One region of the Streptomyces sp. DSM 42067 genome, then DNA from elsewhere that is predicted to be linked to it. Evidence: riboswitches for the same ligand, from Rfam matches in the RefSeq annotation. Region 1 holds a riboswitch; the other holds the start of a gene.
What was found. A riboswitch is a leader RNA that binds a small molecule or an ion and turns the genes downstream of it on or off. The one in region 1 is predicted to bind ZMP and ZTP.

Region 1 (5,892 bases):
GAGGGCGAGAAGCTGTACGGCCTCGGGCAGCACCAGCACGGGCGGTTCGACCAGAAGGGCACCGTCCTGGATCTGGTGCAGCGCAACGCCGAGGTGACCATCCCGGTGCTCACCTCGAGCCGCGGCTACACGCTGCTGTGGAACAGCCCGGCGATCGGCCGCGTCGAGCTGGCCGGCAACGGCACGCGCTGGGTCGCCGACTCAGCCCGCCAGATCGACTACTGGATCACGGCGGGCACCCCGGCCGACGCCCAGCGCCGCTACAGCGCCGCCACCGGCCGTACGCCGATGCTGCCCGAGTGGGCCGCCGGCTTCTGGCAGTGCAAGCTGCGCTACCGCACGCAGGACGAACTGCTCGCCGTGGCGCGGGAGTACAAGCGGCGCGGCCTGCCGATCTCCGCGATCGTCTGCGACTTCTTCCACTGGACGCATCTGGGCGAGTGGAAGTTCGACCCGGCGGAGTGGCCGGACCCGGCGGCGATGGTGCGGGAGCTGGAGACGCTCGGCATCAAGCTGGTCGTGTCGGTCTGGCCGTCGGTGTCGCCCCTCAGCGAGAACCACCAGCTGATGGAGCAGAAGGGCTACTTCATCGGCACCCAGTACAGCCCGATGGCACATGCCGACTGGCCCGACAAGGAGGTCGCGTCCACGGTCCAGGTGGCCTTCTACGACGCCACCAACCCGGAGGCCCGCGAGTTCGTGTGGTCGCGGGTGCGCGACAACTACCTCGAGCCGTACGGCATCCGCGCCTTCTGGCTGGACGCCTGCGAGCCGGAACTCAAGCCGCACTACGCCGAGAACCTGCGCTACCACGCGGGCCCGGGCCTGGAGGTCGGCAACCTCTACCCGCGCGAGAACGCCCGCACCTTCTACGAGGGCATGCACACCGCGGGCGAGACCGAGGTGGTCACCCTCAACCGCTCCGCGTGGGCGGGCAGCCAGCGCTACGGCGCCGCCCTGTGGTCCGGCGACATCGGCACCGACTTCGCGACCCTGCGCCGCCAGATCGCGGCAGGCCTCAACACCGCGCTGTCCGGCATCCCGTGGTGGAACACCGACATCGGCGGCTTCCACGGCGGCGACCCGAACGACCCCGCGTACCAGGAGGTGATGGTCCGCTGGTTCCAGTTCGGCGCCCTGTCGCCGCTGATGCGCCTGCACGGCTTCCGCGACCCGGGCATGCCGCTCGGCCCGGACATGACGGGCGGCCCGAACGAGGTGTGGTCGTACGGCGAGGAGGCCGCCGCGATCCTCGAGAAGTACCTGCACCTGCGCGAACGCCTCAAGCCGTACGTCCTGGATGCCATGCGCGCCGCCCACGAGGAGGGCCTGCCGGTGATGCGCCCGCTGTTCCTCGAGTTCCCCGAGGACGAGAAGGCCTGGTCGGTGGCCGACGCGTACCTCTTCGGCCCGGATCTGCTGGTGGCACCGGTACTGACGGCGGGCGCGACGGAGTGGACGGTGTACCTCCCAGCGGGCGCCCGCTGGACGGACGCCTGGACGGGCGAGGAGTACGAGGGCGGCGCGACCGTCACGGTCGACGCCCCACTGGACCGGATCCCGCTGTTCCTGCGGGACGGGGCGCGGCTTCCGGTGGCGGAGTAGCCGCGTAGGAGGGCGGTCGTCACTTCGGGGAGCGGCCGCCCTCACTCCAAGCGTGCGCGCCTTCCCGATCCCTTGTCCGGCCGGCCGCAGGGCGCAGCTTCGCGGCCTGACCGCTCAACGCTGGTGCCACACCAACGTGTAGCGCCAGAACAGCCGGCGACGCAGCCGTGCGCCCGGCAGGACGTGGCGCGCTTCGCGGACGACGTCGGGGAAGCTCATGTCCGCAGGTCGGGTACGGGCGGTCATCGAGGCCGGCCGTGGTGCCGTGCGGCCCCTGTTCTTGAACCAGCCCATGGCGACGTTCATCGGGATGGCGGCGACACCGAGCAGGTGGTCGCCAAGGGTCTCGGCGCGAGCCAGTCCGACGACCACCAGCGTTCCTCCGGGTGCCAGGTGCCGACGGAAGTGGGTGAGCGCGTCGGTGAACTGCAGGTGGTGGATGACGGCGACACACGTGATGACGTCGTAGGAACCGGCGGGGATCCCGGTCAGCGCGTCTGCGACGGAGAACGTCACCGGGGCGGCCGGAGGAGTCAGCTCCCGTGCCCGGCCGACGATGACCGGATCGGCGTCGATTCCGTGCACCTCCTTGGCGCGTGTGGCCAGGAGCCTGGCCAGGTCGCCAGTACCGGAGCCGACGTCGAGGGCCCGGTCGCAGTGTTTCGGGAGCTGTCTCAGTATCCATCGGTGGTAGTGGGCGTTGTGGTCCCATGGGTGAGCGGCATTGAACCGGTGGAGGGCTTGCAGCGCTCGGTGCGGCAGCGTTGTCATGCCGCCATCCCACCAGGCCGTGGGGCCCTTGCGTGAACGTCCTGGAGAACCGGTTCGAATCCGGGCAAGGGGGCTCCACCCTGGGCCCAACCATCCGGCTGGGCCGCTGCTCAGGATGACGTCGGCGTCACCGGATTCCGAGCTGCTGCTCGGCGGCTTCCACGGTCTGCTCCAGCAGGACGGCGATGGTCATCGGTCCTACTCCGCCGGGGACCGGAGTGATCAGACCTGCGCGAGTGCGGGCGGTGTCGAAGTCGACGTCGCCGATGTTGCCCGGGTTGTATCCCGCGTCGATCACCACCGCGCCGGGCTTGATGTCCTCGCCGCGGATCAGCCGGGGGCGACCCACCGCCGCCACCACGATGTCCGCTTCGCGGACGATCGCGGGCAGGTCCGCGGTGCGGGAATGGCAGTACGTCACCGTGGCATCCTGTGCGAGCAGGAGCATCCCGACCGGTTTGCCGAGGATCGCGCTGCGGCCGACCACGACGGCGTGGTTGCCAGCGAGTTCGACGCCGTACTCGTCCAGCAGCCGCATGATCCCGCCGGGGGTGCACGACACGAAGCCGGGCAGTCCGAAACTCATCGTGCCGAAGGAGTGCATGGTGACGCCGTCGACGTCCTTCTCCGGAGCGATGGCCTCGAACGCCGCCCGCTCGTCGATGCCCGGCCCGACCGGGTGCTGCAGCAGGATGCCGTGGACTTGGGGGTCGCGAGAGAGGGCGGCCAGCGTGTCGACCAGTTCGGCGGTCGTGGTGGTGGCGGGCAACCCGATGTGGCGGGACTGGATGCCGGCCTTCGCGCAGCGGGCCCGCTTCATGCGGACGTACGTGACCGACGCGGGGTCGTCGCCCACCAGCACCGTCGCCAGGCACGGCGCGAATCCCGTGCGTTGTGCGACCTCCGCCGCCTTGGTGGTGGTCTCTTCGACGATGCGCCGGGCGAGTCCGGTGCCGTCCATGAGCTGGGCCGTCTGAGTCGGGGACATCTTCGCCTCCCAGGCGTGATCGACCACTCGCCCAGGCGCACGGCATCGACGCTCTCGTCAGACCGCTCCACGGTGGTGCTCCACCTCAGCGCCAGTCACGGCCCACGGCGCACTGTAGTGGATGCGAGTCTCGCCCCCCTGGGTTGTGCCGTACCGGCAGCGCGCGGACGCCGCCTGGTGCGCGGGCGATTCGAGCGTTCCGCGGCTCAGGACGCCGCATACGCCGTCGCCTGGATGCCGTACAGATCCGCGTATCGGCCGCCGAACGCCAGCAGTTCCTCGTGCGTGCCGTACTCCGCCAGGATGCCCTTGTCGAGGACGAGGATCAGGTCGGCGCCGCTCACGGTCGAGAAGCGGTGGGAGACGATGACCGTCACGGCGCCGGTGCGGTCGGCAAGGGTGCGGGCGCGGTCCATGTAGCGCTGGAAGATGGCCTGTTCGCTCGGGGAGTCGAGGGAGGCCGTGGGTTCGTCGAGGACGAAGAGGAGCGGGTCGGGGCGCATGGAGGCGCGGGCGAGCGCGGTCTTCTGCCACTGGCCCTCGGACAGGTCGACGCCGCCCAGTTCGCGGCCGAGCTGGGTGTCCAGGCCGTCCGGGAGGCGGGCGACCAGGCTCTCCGCGTCGGCCGCGCGGACCGCCTCCGCGATGCGCTCGCGGTCGTCGATGTGCGGGAGGTCGCCGAGTCCGACCGTCTGGGCGAACACGGTGTGGAAGCGCCCGAAGTCCTGGTACGCGGCGCTGGTCCGGGCCCGCCATGCGTCCGTGTCGAGATCGGCGAGATCGGTACCGTCCACGGTGATCCGGCCCTCGTCGGGCCGGTAGAACTTCGACAGCAGCTTCACCAGCGTCGTCTTGCCGGAGCCGAACTCGCCGACCACCGCGACCACGGCACCGGCGGGCAGCGTGACGCTGATCCCGTCCAGCGCGCGGCGTTCCGTGCCCGGATAGACGTACGACACGTCGGTCAGGGTGATGCCCTCGCGCAGCGCGTCCGGGGTGGGGGTGGTGCCAGTCGTACGGGCCCGCTGCCCGGCGGCGTACGAGCGCAGCCACAGGTACGGGCCGATCAGCCGCATCGCGTCGATCGCCCCGGCCGCGCGCATCACCGCCTGCTGCACGGACTGGCGCAGCGCCGCCGCGACCGTGATGGTCAGCACCAGGTCGCCGGGGGTGCCAAGGCCCTGTGCCGTGCGGTGGCCGACGAGCGCGAGGCCCCCGCCGAAGCCGAGCGTGAACACCGTCCAGCCGGCCGCCCGCAGCCATGCCGCACGCATACGGGCCCGGTAGCGGCCGTCCACCACCTCACGGAAGGCCGCGTTCTGGCGCCGTACGATCTCCTCCCCCGCGCCCGCCACCCTGAGCTCCTTGCCGGTCGCGGCGCGCGTGCCCAGCTTGAACAGATGGCGCTGGAGGCGGTGGGACTCGGCTGTGTCGGTCTCGGCGGCGTTGACCAGCCGCTGGCCGCGGGCGTTGGCCCACAGCGGGAGTGCGGCGGCGGGCAGCAGGAGCAGCAGCCAGGGGCTGACCGTGCCCAGCAGCAGGAGAAGGACGACGAGTTGGAGCACGTCCGTGAAGATCGCGATCGCGCTCCACATGCTCGCCACGATGGCCCAGGCGGAGGTGCGGACCGTGGTGACCCGGTCCAGATAGTCCGTGCGCTCCAGGTGCTCCAGGCCCTCCAGCGTCGCGATGTCGCGGAGGATGCCCTCGTGGACGTCCGTCAGCCCGATCTTCTCGGTCGACATGATCATCAGGGAGCGGCCGGTGTGGTTCAGGGTGCGGGTCGCGGCGTATGCGCATGCCGCCCAGACCGCGCCGAGGACCGCCGCATCGTGGTCGCCGGTCGTGATGCCGTCCACGGCGGTGCGCAGGGAGAGCGCGATGCCGGTGGTGGCGGGCACGCCGAGTAGCAGTACGGAGAGGGTCGCCGCGGTAGCGGCGGGGATGCGGCGCCAGGAGAGCGCGAAGAGCTCACGCCACAGCACGAGTGTGCGCCTCACCGGTACTGCCCCCTTCTTGCCGTTCTCGTCCTCACTCAATGCCGTACTCGCCTTCCTCGATGCGGTCCTCGTGGCCGCGCCGGAAGCGTTCGGCCTGGATTGCGAACATCTCGGCGTACGCGCCCTGCCGTGCGATCAGTTCGTCGTGGCTGCCGGACTCGGTGATGCGGCCGCCGTCGAGCAGCACGATCCGGTCAGCCTGGCGGACGGTGGACAGGCGGTGCGAGATGAGGACGACGGAGGTGTCGTCGCCGCGGGCGCGGGCGAGCCGGTCGAAGACGTCGAACTCGGTGCGTACGTCGAGGTGGGCGGTCGGCTCGTCGAGCACGAGGATGCGGGCGCCGGTGTGCACGGCGTAGAGCGCGCGGGCCAGGACGACCTGCTGCCACTGTCCGCCGGAGAGGTCGACGCCGTCGGTGCGGGAGCGGGCGAGCGGGGTGTCCCAGCCATGCGGCAGCCGCTCCAGGACGGCGGTCAGACCCGCGTCGCGGGCGGCCGCTGCCAGGGCGGTGTCGTCGCGGGGGACGG
Region 2 (5,892 bases), 1.1 Mb from region 1:
GCCCCGCCAGGACCTCACCTGCCAGAAGACCGACGACCTGGTGCGGTTCACCTCGGAGTTCCAGGGAAGCCTGCCCACCGGCCCCGGCACCCAGGTCGTGCTGGACGCCACCGGCCGGGTGATCTCCTCCGGTGCCCGCGGCGGTACGGTCCCGGCCGGCGGCTCGGTGCTCCAGGGCATCGGTCCGGCAGCCGACTGGCTGGCGGACCAGGCCCGGCAGGGCGAGCGGATCTCCGTGAAGGAGGTCGTCCGCGACACCGAGGGCCGACGGATCGAACTCGGTCCCGACGACAGCATCGTGAGCGCCGCCCCGACCCTGGTGAAGGACGGCCGCATCGACATCGACGCCGCCGGCGAGGGCACCCTCGATCCGCAGGACCTCTCCTTCGGCTACGCCTGGTCGAACGTACGGCAGCCGCGCACCATGGCCGGAATCGACAAGCAAGGACGGCTGCTCCTGGTCACGGTCGACGGGCGGCAGCCGGGCGTCAGCGAGGGGTTCACCCTGGCCGAGGCCGCGTCCTTCATGCGCTCCCTCGGCGCCGTCGACGCCCTGAACCTCGATGGCGGCGGCTCCACCGCCATGGCCGTCGGCGGCACGCTCGTCAACACCACGTCGGACGCGACCGGCGAGCGCCCGGTGGGCGACACCGTCCAGGTGCTGCCTGCCGACCACGACTGACCGCGTGCGCCGCCCGTGCCCCCGGGGCCCGGTTGCGCGACCGGGCGGGCACACCCGTACGCTGACCACCGGTCGGCAGCGGCCAGTTGACCGACCGGTCGACGAAACCGACAGGAACGCTACGGGGGAGCACAGATGGCAGACATACGACGTCAATTGAGGTCCGGCACGGTCGTACTCGGGGGTGTGGGACTGCTCGCGGCGGCACTCACCGCCTGCTCCTCCGACCCGGACAAGCGGTGCGTGGACCGCGACAGCTACGAGGCCGCCAAGGGCTACCAGGTCGTCGCCGACAAGAACTGCAAGACCGGCAGCGGCGGCGCCGGAAGCCGCAAGAGCCGGAAGAGCGGCAAGGTGTCCGGCGACGGCGACTGGTACTACGGCGGCAAGGAGAAGAACGGCTGGGTCGACGGCGGCTCCTTCACCAAGAAGTCGAGCAGCGCCGGCAGTTCCGGCGGAACGAGCGGCGGCGTGGACCGCGGCGGCTTCGGCAGCGGCGACGGCGGAAGCTCGGGCGGCTGAGCGGCCGGACACCTGGAACAGCCGAACACCCGTAGAAGCCGAACACCGGGAACAGCCGGACACATGGAACGACGCACCATCGAGCCCCGCGACGGCTGGCAGCAGACCGTCGAGGAGCAGGGGCTGATCTATCCGCTCACCCGTTACCCGGACGGCTCGCTGCGCCCGTACTGGGACGAGAGCGCGTACTACGTCTTCTCGCTGCCCGAGGTCGAGGCGCTGGAGGAGGTCGTCGAGGAGCTGCACCGCATGTGTCTCGCGGCGGCGCAGTACATCGTGGACGAGGACCGGTTCGCGGATCTCGGCATCACGGATCCGCGGCTGGCCGAGCTGGTCGCGGAGGCCTGGCGGCGCCGCGCTGAACTCCCCTCCGTCTACGGCCGCTTCGACCTCCGCCACGACGGCAGCGGCCCCGCCAAGCTGCTCGAGTACAACGCCGACACGCCGACGTCGCTCGTCGAGGCCGCTAGCCCGCAGTGGTTCTGGATGGAGGAGCGCTTCCCGGGCGCCGACCAGTGGAACTCCCTGCACGAACGGCTCGTCGACGCCTGGAAGAAGCAGGCCGCGCTGCTGCCGGCGGGCAGCCCCCTGTACTTCGCGCACTCCTCGGCCGACGAGCTCGGCGAGGACCTGATGACCGTCGCGTATCTGCGGGAGACCGCCCAGCAGGCCGGGCTCGACACCGAGTGGATCTCCATGGAGGAGATCGGCTGGGACCGGCTCTCCGGGCGCTTCGTGGACAAGCAGCTCCGCTTCATCCGCAGCTGCTTCAAGCTCTACCCGTGGGAGTGGCTGACCACGGACCGCTTCGGCGAGCACGTCCTCGACACGCTCGACAACGGCGGCGGCACCGGCAGCACCCTGTGGATCGAGCCCGCCTGGAAGATGCTGCTGTCCAACAAGGCGCTCCTCGCCATTCTCTGGGAGCTCTACCCGGGCCATCCGAACCTTCTGCCCGCCTATCTCGACGGGCCGCGCGAGCTGGCGACGACCACCGGGTACGTCGCCAAGCCGCTGCTCGGCCGCGAGGGCGCCGGTGTCACGGTGCACGAGGCGGGCCCGGGCGACCCCGTCGCCCGGGAAGAATCCTGCTGCTACCAGGAGTTGGCACCACTGCCGTCGTTCGACGGCAACCGCGTGGTGCTCGGCGCCTGGGTCGTGCAGGACGAGTCGGCGGGGCTCGGCATCCGCGAGTCGTCGGGGCTGGTCACGGACGAGTACGCCCGCTTCCTGCCCCATGTGATCCTGTGAGCCTTCGGGGCCTGTGACGTCAGGTCCTGGCGGCCAGGACGGCCCGCAACTGGTCAAGACCCCAGTCCAGGTCCTCCTTGCTGATGACCAGCGGCGGGGCGATCCGGATGGTGGAGCCGTGGGTGTCCTTCACCAGCACGCCTCTGTCCATCAGCCTCTCCGAGATCTGCCGCCCCGTTCCGTACGACGGGTCGATGTCGACGCCCGCCCACAGGCCGCGGCCGCGCACCTCCCGCACGGCGCCGCCGCTCCCGGCGAGCAGCCGCAGCTCGTCGTGCAGATGCGCGCCCAGCTCCGCGGCCCGCTGCTGGTACTCGCCGGACCGCAGCATGTCGATCACCTCCAGCGCCACCGCGCACGCCAGCGGGTTCCCGCCGAACGTCGAACCGTGCTCCCCGGGCCTGAACACTCCCAGCACGGCACTGGACGCGACGACCGCCGACACCGGCACGATGCCGCCGCCGAGCGCCTTGCCGAGCACGTACATATCCGGCACGACACCCTCGTGCTCGCACGCGAAGGTCCTGCCGGTACGGCCCAGGCCCGACTGGATCTCGTCGGCGACGAACAGCACGTTCCGCTCGCGCGTCAGCTCCCGCACGCCCCGCAGATAGCCGTCCGGCGGTACCAGCACCCCGGCCTCGCCCTGGATGGGCTCAAGGAGCACCGCGACCGCGTTCTCCGTGAGTGCCTCGCGCATCGCGGTCAGGTCGCCGTACGGGACGATCTCGAAGCCGGGCGTGTACGGCCCGAAGTCCGCCCGGGCCTCCGGGTCCGTGGAGAAGCTGATGATCGTCGTCGTGCGGCCGTGGAAGTTGTTGTTCGCCACGACGACCTTGGCCATGCCGTCGGGCACGCCCTTGACCCGGTACCCCCACTTCCGCGCGGTCTTCACGGCGGTCTCCACGGCCTCCGCGCCCGTGTTCATCGGCAGGACCATCTCCATGCCGCACAGCTCGGCCAGCCGCGCACAGAACTCGGCGTACCGGTCGTGGTGGAAGGCGCGGGAGGTCAGCGTCACCCGCTCCAGCTGCGCCTGAGCGGCCTCGATCAGCCGCCGGTTGCGGTGCCCGAAGTTGAGCGCCGAGTATCCGGCGAGCAGATCGAGATAGCGCCGCCCCTCGACGTCCGTCATCCACGCCCCGTCCGCGGTCGCGATGACGACGGGCAACGGGTGATAGGTGTGCGCACTGTGCGCTTCGGCAGAGGCGATGAGGGTTTCTGTGGCAGTCACGGGATCTCCGTACGCACTGCAGAGAGGGCGGGTGTGCCCTTTGTACCTGATTTGTCTCTCTGCCCGCCCGCCTGTGGGCATGCGTTCCTCCCCCAGTGCCTTAAGGGCCTGGGAGGTACCCCCAGGGCGATGGGGGTCCCCCTGCTCGAGCGAAGTCGAGAGCTTGGGGGAGGGTGGGCACAGGCGGGTAGCCCAGCGGCAGCGCTCCCGCATCCTGGACCGGCAAGGCCGGCCCCCGGCCTTGCCGGTAGGCTGGCCGCGGGCCGTGACTGGCGCGCTGGGATGGGACCGACCATCGGGGAGCGGCCCGCGCAACCGTGTGCCGTGCGCCTGGGCCGACCCGTGCATCCCGTGTCCGCGTCCGGAGGTCCTACGACATGCCAGAGCCCCTCTCCACCGAGTCCACCGCCTTCCGCAGCGCCCTCGATGTGATCCGGGGCGTGGAGCCCCGCGTCGCCGACGCCATCGGCCAGGAGATCGAGGACCAGCGCGCCTCGCTGAAGCTGATCGCCAGCGAGAACTACGCCTCGCCCGCCGTCCTGCTGACCATGGGCAACTGGTTCAGCGACAAGTACGCCGAGGGTACCGTCGGCCGCCGCTTCTACGCCGGATGCCGCAACGTCGACACCGTCGAGGCCCTCGCCGCCGAGCACGCCAAGGAGCTCTTCGGCGCCCGCCACGCCTACGTCCAGCCGCACTCCGGCATCGACGCCAACCTGGTCGCCTTCTGGGCCGTCCTCGCCGCGCGCGTCGAGGCCCCGGCGCTGGAGCGGGCCGGTGCCCGGCAGGTCAACGACCTCTCCGAGAAGGACTGGGCCGAGCTCCGCCGCGAGCTGGGCAACCAGCGCATGCTCGGCATGTCGCTGGACGCGGGCGGCCACCTCACGCACGGCTTCCGGCCCAACATCTCCGGCAAGATGTTCGACCAGCGCAGCTACGGCACCGACCCGGAGACCGGCCTCCTCGACTACGAGGCGCTGCGCGCCACCGCCCGCGAGTTCAAGCCGCTGATCATCGTCGCGGGCTACTCGGCGTACCCGCGCCTGGTGAACTTCCGCATCATGCGGGAGATCGCCGACGAGGTCGGCGCGACCCTCATGGTCGACATGGCGCACTTCGCGGGCCTGGTCGCGGGCAAGGTCCTCACGGGCGACTTCGACCCCGTACCGCACGCGCAGATCGTCACCACGACCACCCACAAGTCCCTGCGCGGCCCGCGCGGCGGCATGGTCCTGTGTGACGACTCGCTGGTCGAGCAGGTCGACCGCGGCTGCCCCATGGTGCTCGGCGGCCCGCTGCCGCACGTCATGGCCGCCAAGGCCGTCGCCCTCGCCGAGGCCCGCCGCCCCGACTTCCGCGACTACGCCCAGCGCATCGTCGACAACTCCCGCGCCCTCGCCGACGGCCTGATGCGCCGCGGCGCCACGCTGGTCACCGGCGGTACGGACAACCACCTCAACCTGATCGACGTCGCGACCTCCTACGGGCTCACCGGCCGCCAGGCCGAGTCCGCGCTCCTCGACTCCGGTGTCGTGACCAACCGCAACGCCATCCCGCAGGACCCCAACGGCGCCTGGTACACCTCCGGCATCCGGATCGGCACTCCGGCCCTGACGACCCGCGGGCTCGGCACCGCCGAGATGGACGAGATCGCCGCGCTGATCGACCGGGTGCTCACCTCGGCCGAGCCGGGCACGACCAGCAAGGGCGCGCCCTCCAAGGCGCAGCACGTCCTGGACGAGAAGGTCGCGGACGAGGTCTCGCGCCGCGCCACCGACCTGCTGGACGGATTCCCCCTCTACCCGGGCATCGACCTCAGCTGACCTGCTGATCCTCTCCCCATCCTCAGCTGATCCCGCGGTCGGCTGCCGACGGCATACGGGCCGGCCGGCAGCCGACCGCGGGGCTCTTTCCCAAGGTCTTTCCCAAGGTCGATCAGCCCGGCCAGGAGCACTGTGTTCCTCGTCTCATCGGCGCCCCCTGCGGCGGCCGCAGCTCGGATGTGAGCCGGGTCCTCCCCGTTCGCGGGGACGAACCCGGCTTCAGGACCTCCCCGAACCGCCCGCGTTCCTGATACACCGGCCACGGAGAACGGTTCCCGAGCCGTCGCGGATCGGTTCCCCAGCTGTCGCGCGCACCTGAGAGAATGTTGAGCATGGTCTCTGAGCACCCACCCGTCGCCCCGGGCCCCGAGGCGCCCCGC

Region 2: linked by a shared signal. The riboswitch ahead of ACSMXV_RS25600 (glycine hydroxymethyltransferase) and the one ahead of ACSMXV_RS30060 (bifunctional 5,10-methylenetetrahydrofolate dehydrogenase/5,10-methenyltetrahydrofolate cyclohydrolase) in region 1 are both predicted to bind ZMP and ZTP.

Annotation. Positions count from the first base shown of each region.
Region 1 is NZ_CM147706.1:6,624,561-6,630,452, reverse strand. It holds gene ACSMXV_RS30070 (glycoside hydrolase family 31 protein) at 1-1,605, shown strand, start outside; gene ACSMXV_RS30065 (class I SAM-dependent methyltransferase) at 1,720-2,376, opposite strand; gene ACSMXV_RS30060 (bifunctional 5,10-methylenetetrahydrofolate dehydrogenase/5,10-methenyltetrahydrofolate cyclohydrolase) at 2,504-3,364, opposite strand; ZMP/ZTP riboswitch at 3,387-3,473, opposite strand; gene ACSMXV_RS30055 (ABC transporter ATP-binding protein) at 3,571-5,364, opposite strand; gene ACSMXV_RS30050 (ABC transporter ATP-binding protein) at 5,396-5,892, opposite strand, start outside.
Region 2 is NZ_CM147706.1:5,569,155-5,575,046, forward strand. It holds gene ACSMXV_RS25580 (phosphodiester glycosidase family protein) at 1-682, shown strand, start outside; gene ACSMXV_RS25585 (hypothetical protein) at 818-1,204, shown strand; gene ACSMXV_RS25590 (glutathionylspermidine synthase family protein) at 1,268-2,455, shown strand; gene rocD (ornithine--oxo-acid transaminase) at 2,475-3,689, opposite strand; ZMP/ZTP riboswitch at 3,945-4,032, shown strand; gene ACSMXV_RS25600 (glycine hydroxymethyltransferase) at 4,067-5,512, shown strand; gene trpS (tryptophan--tRNA ligase) at 5,845-5,892, shown strand, end outside.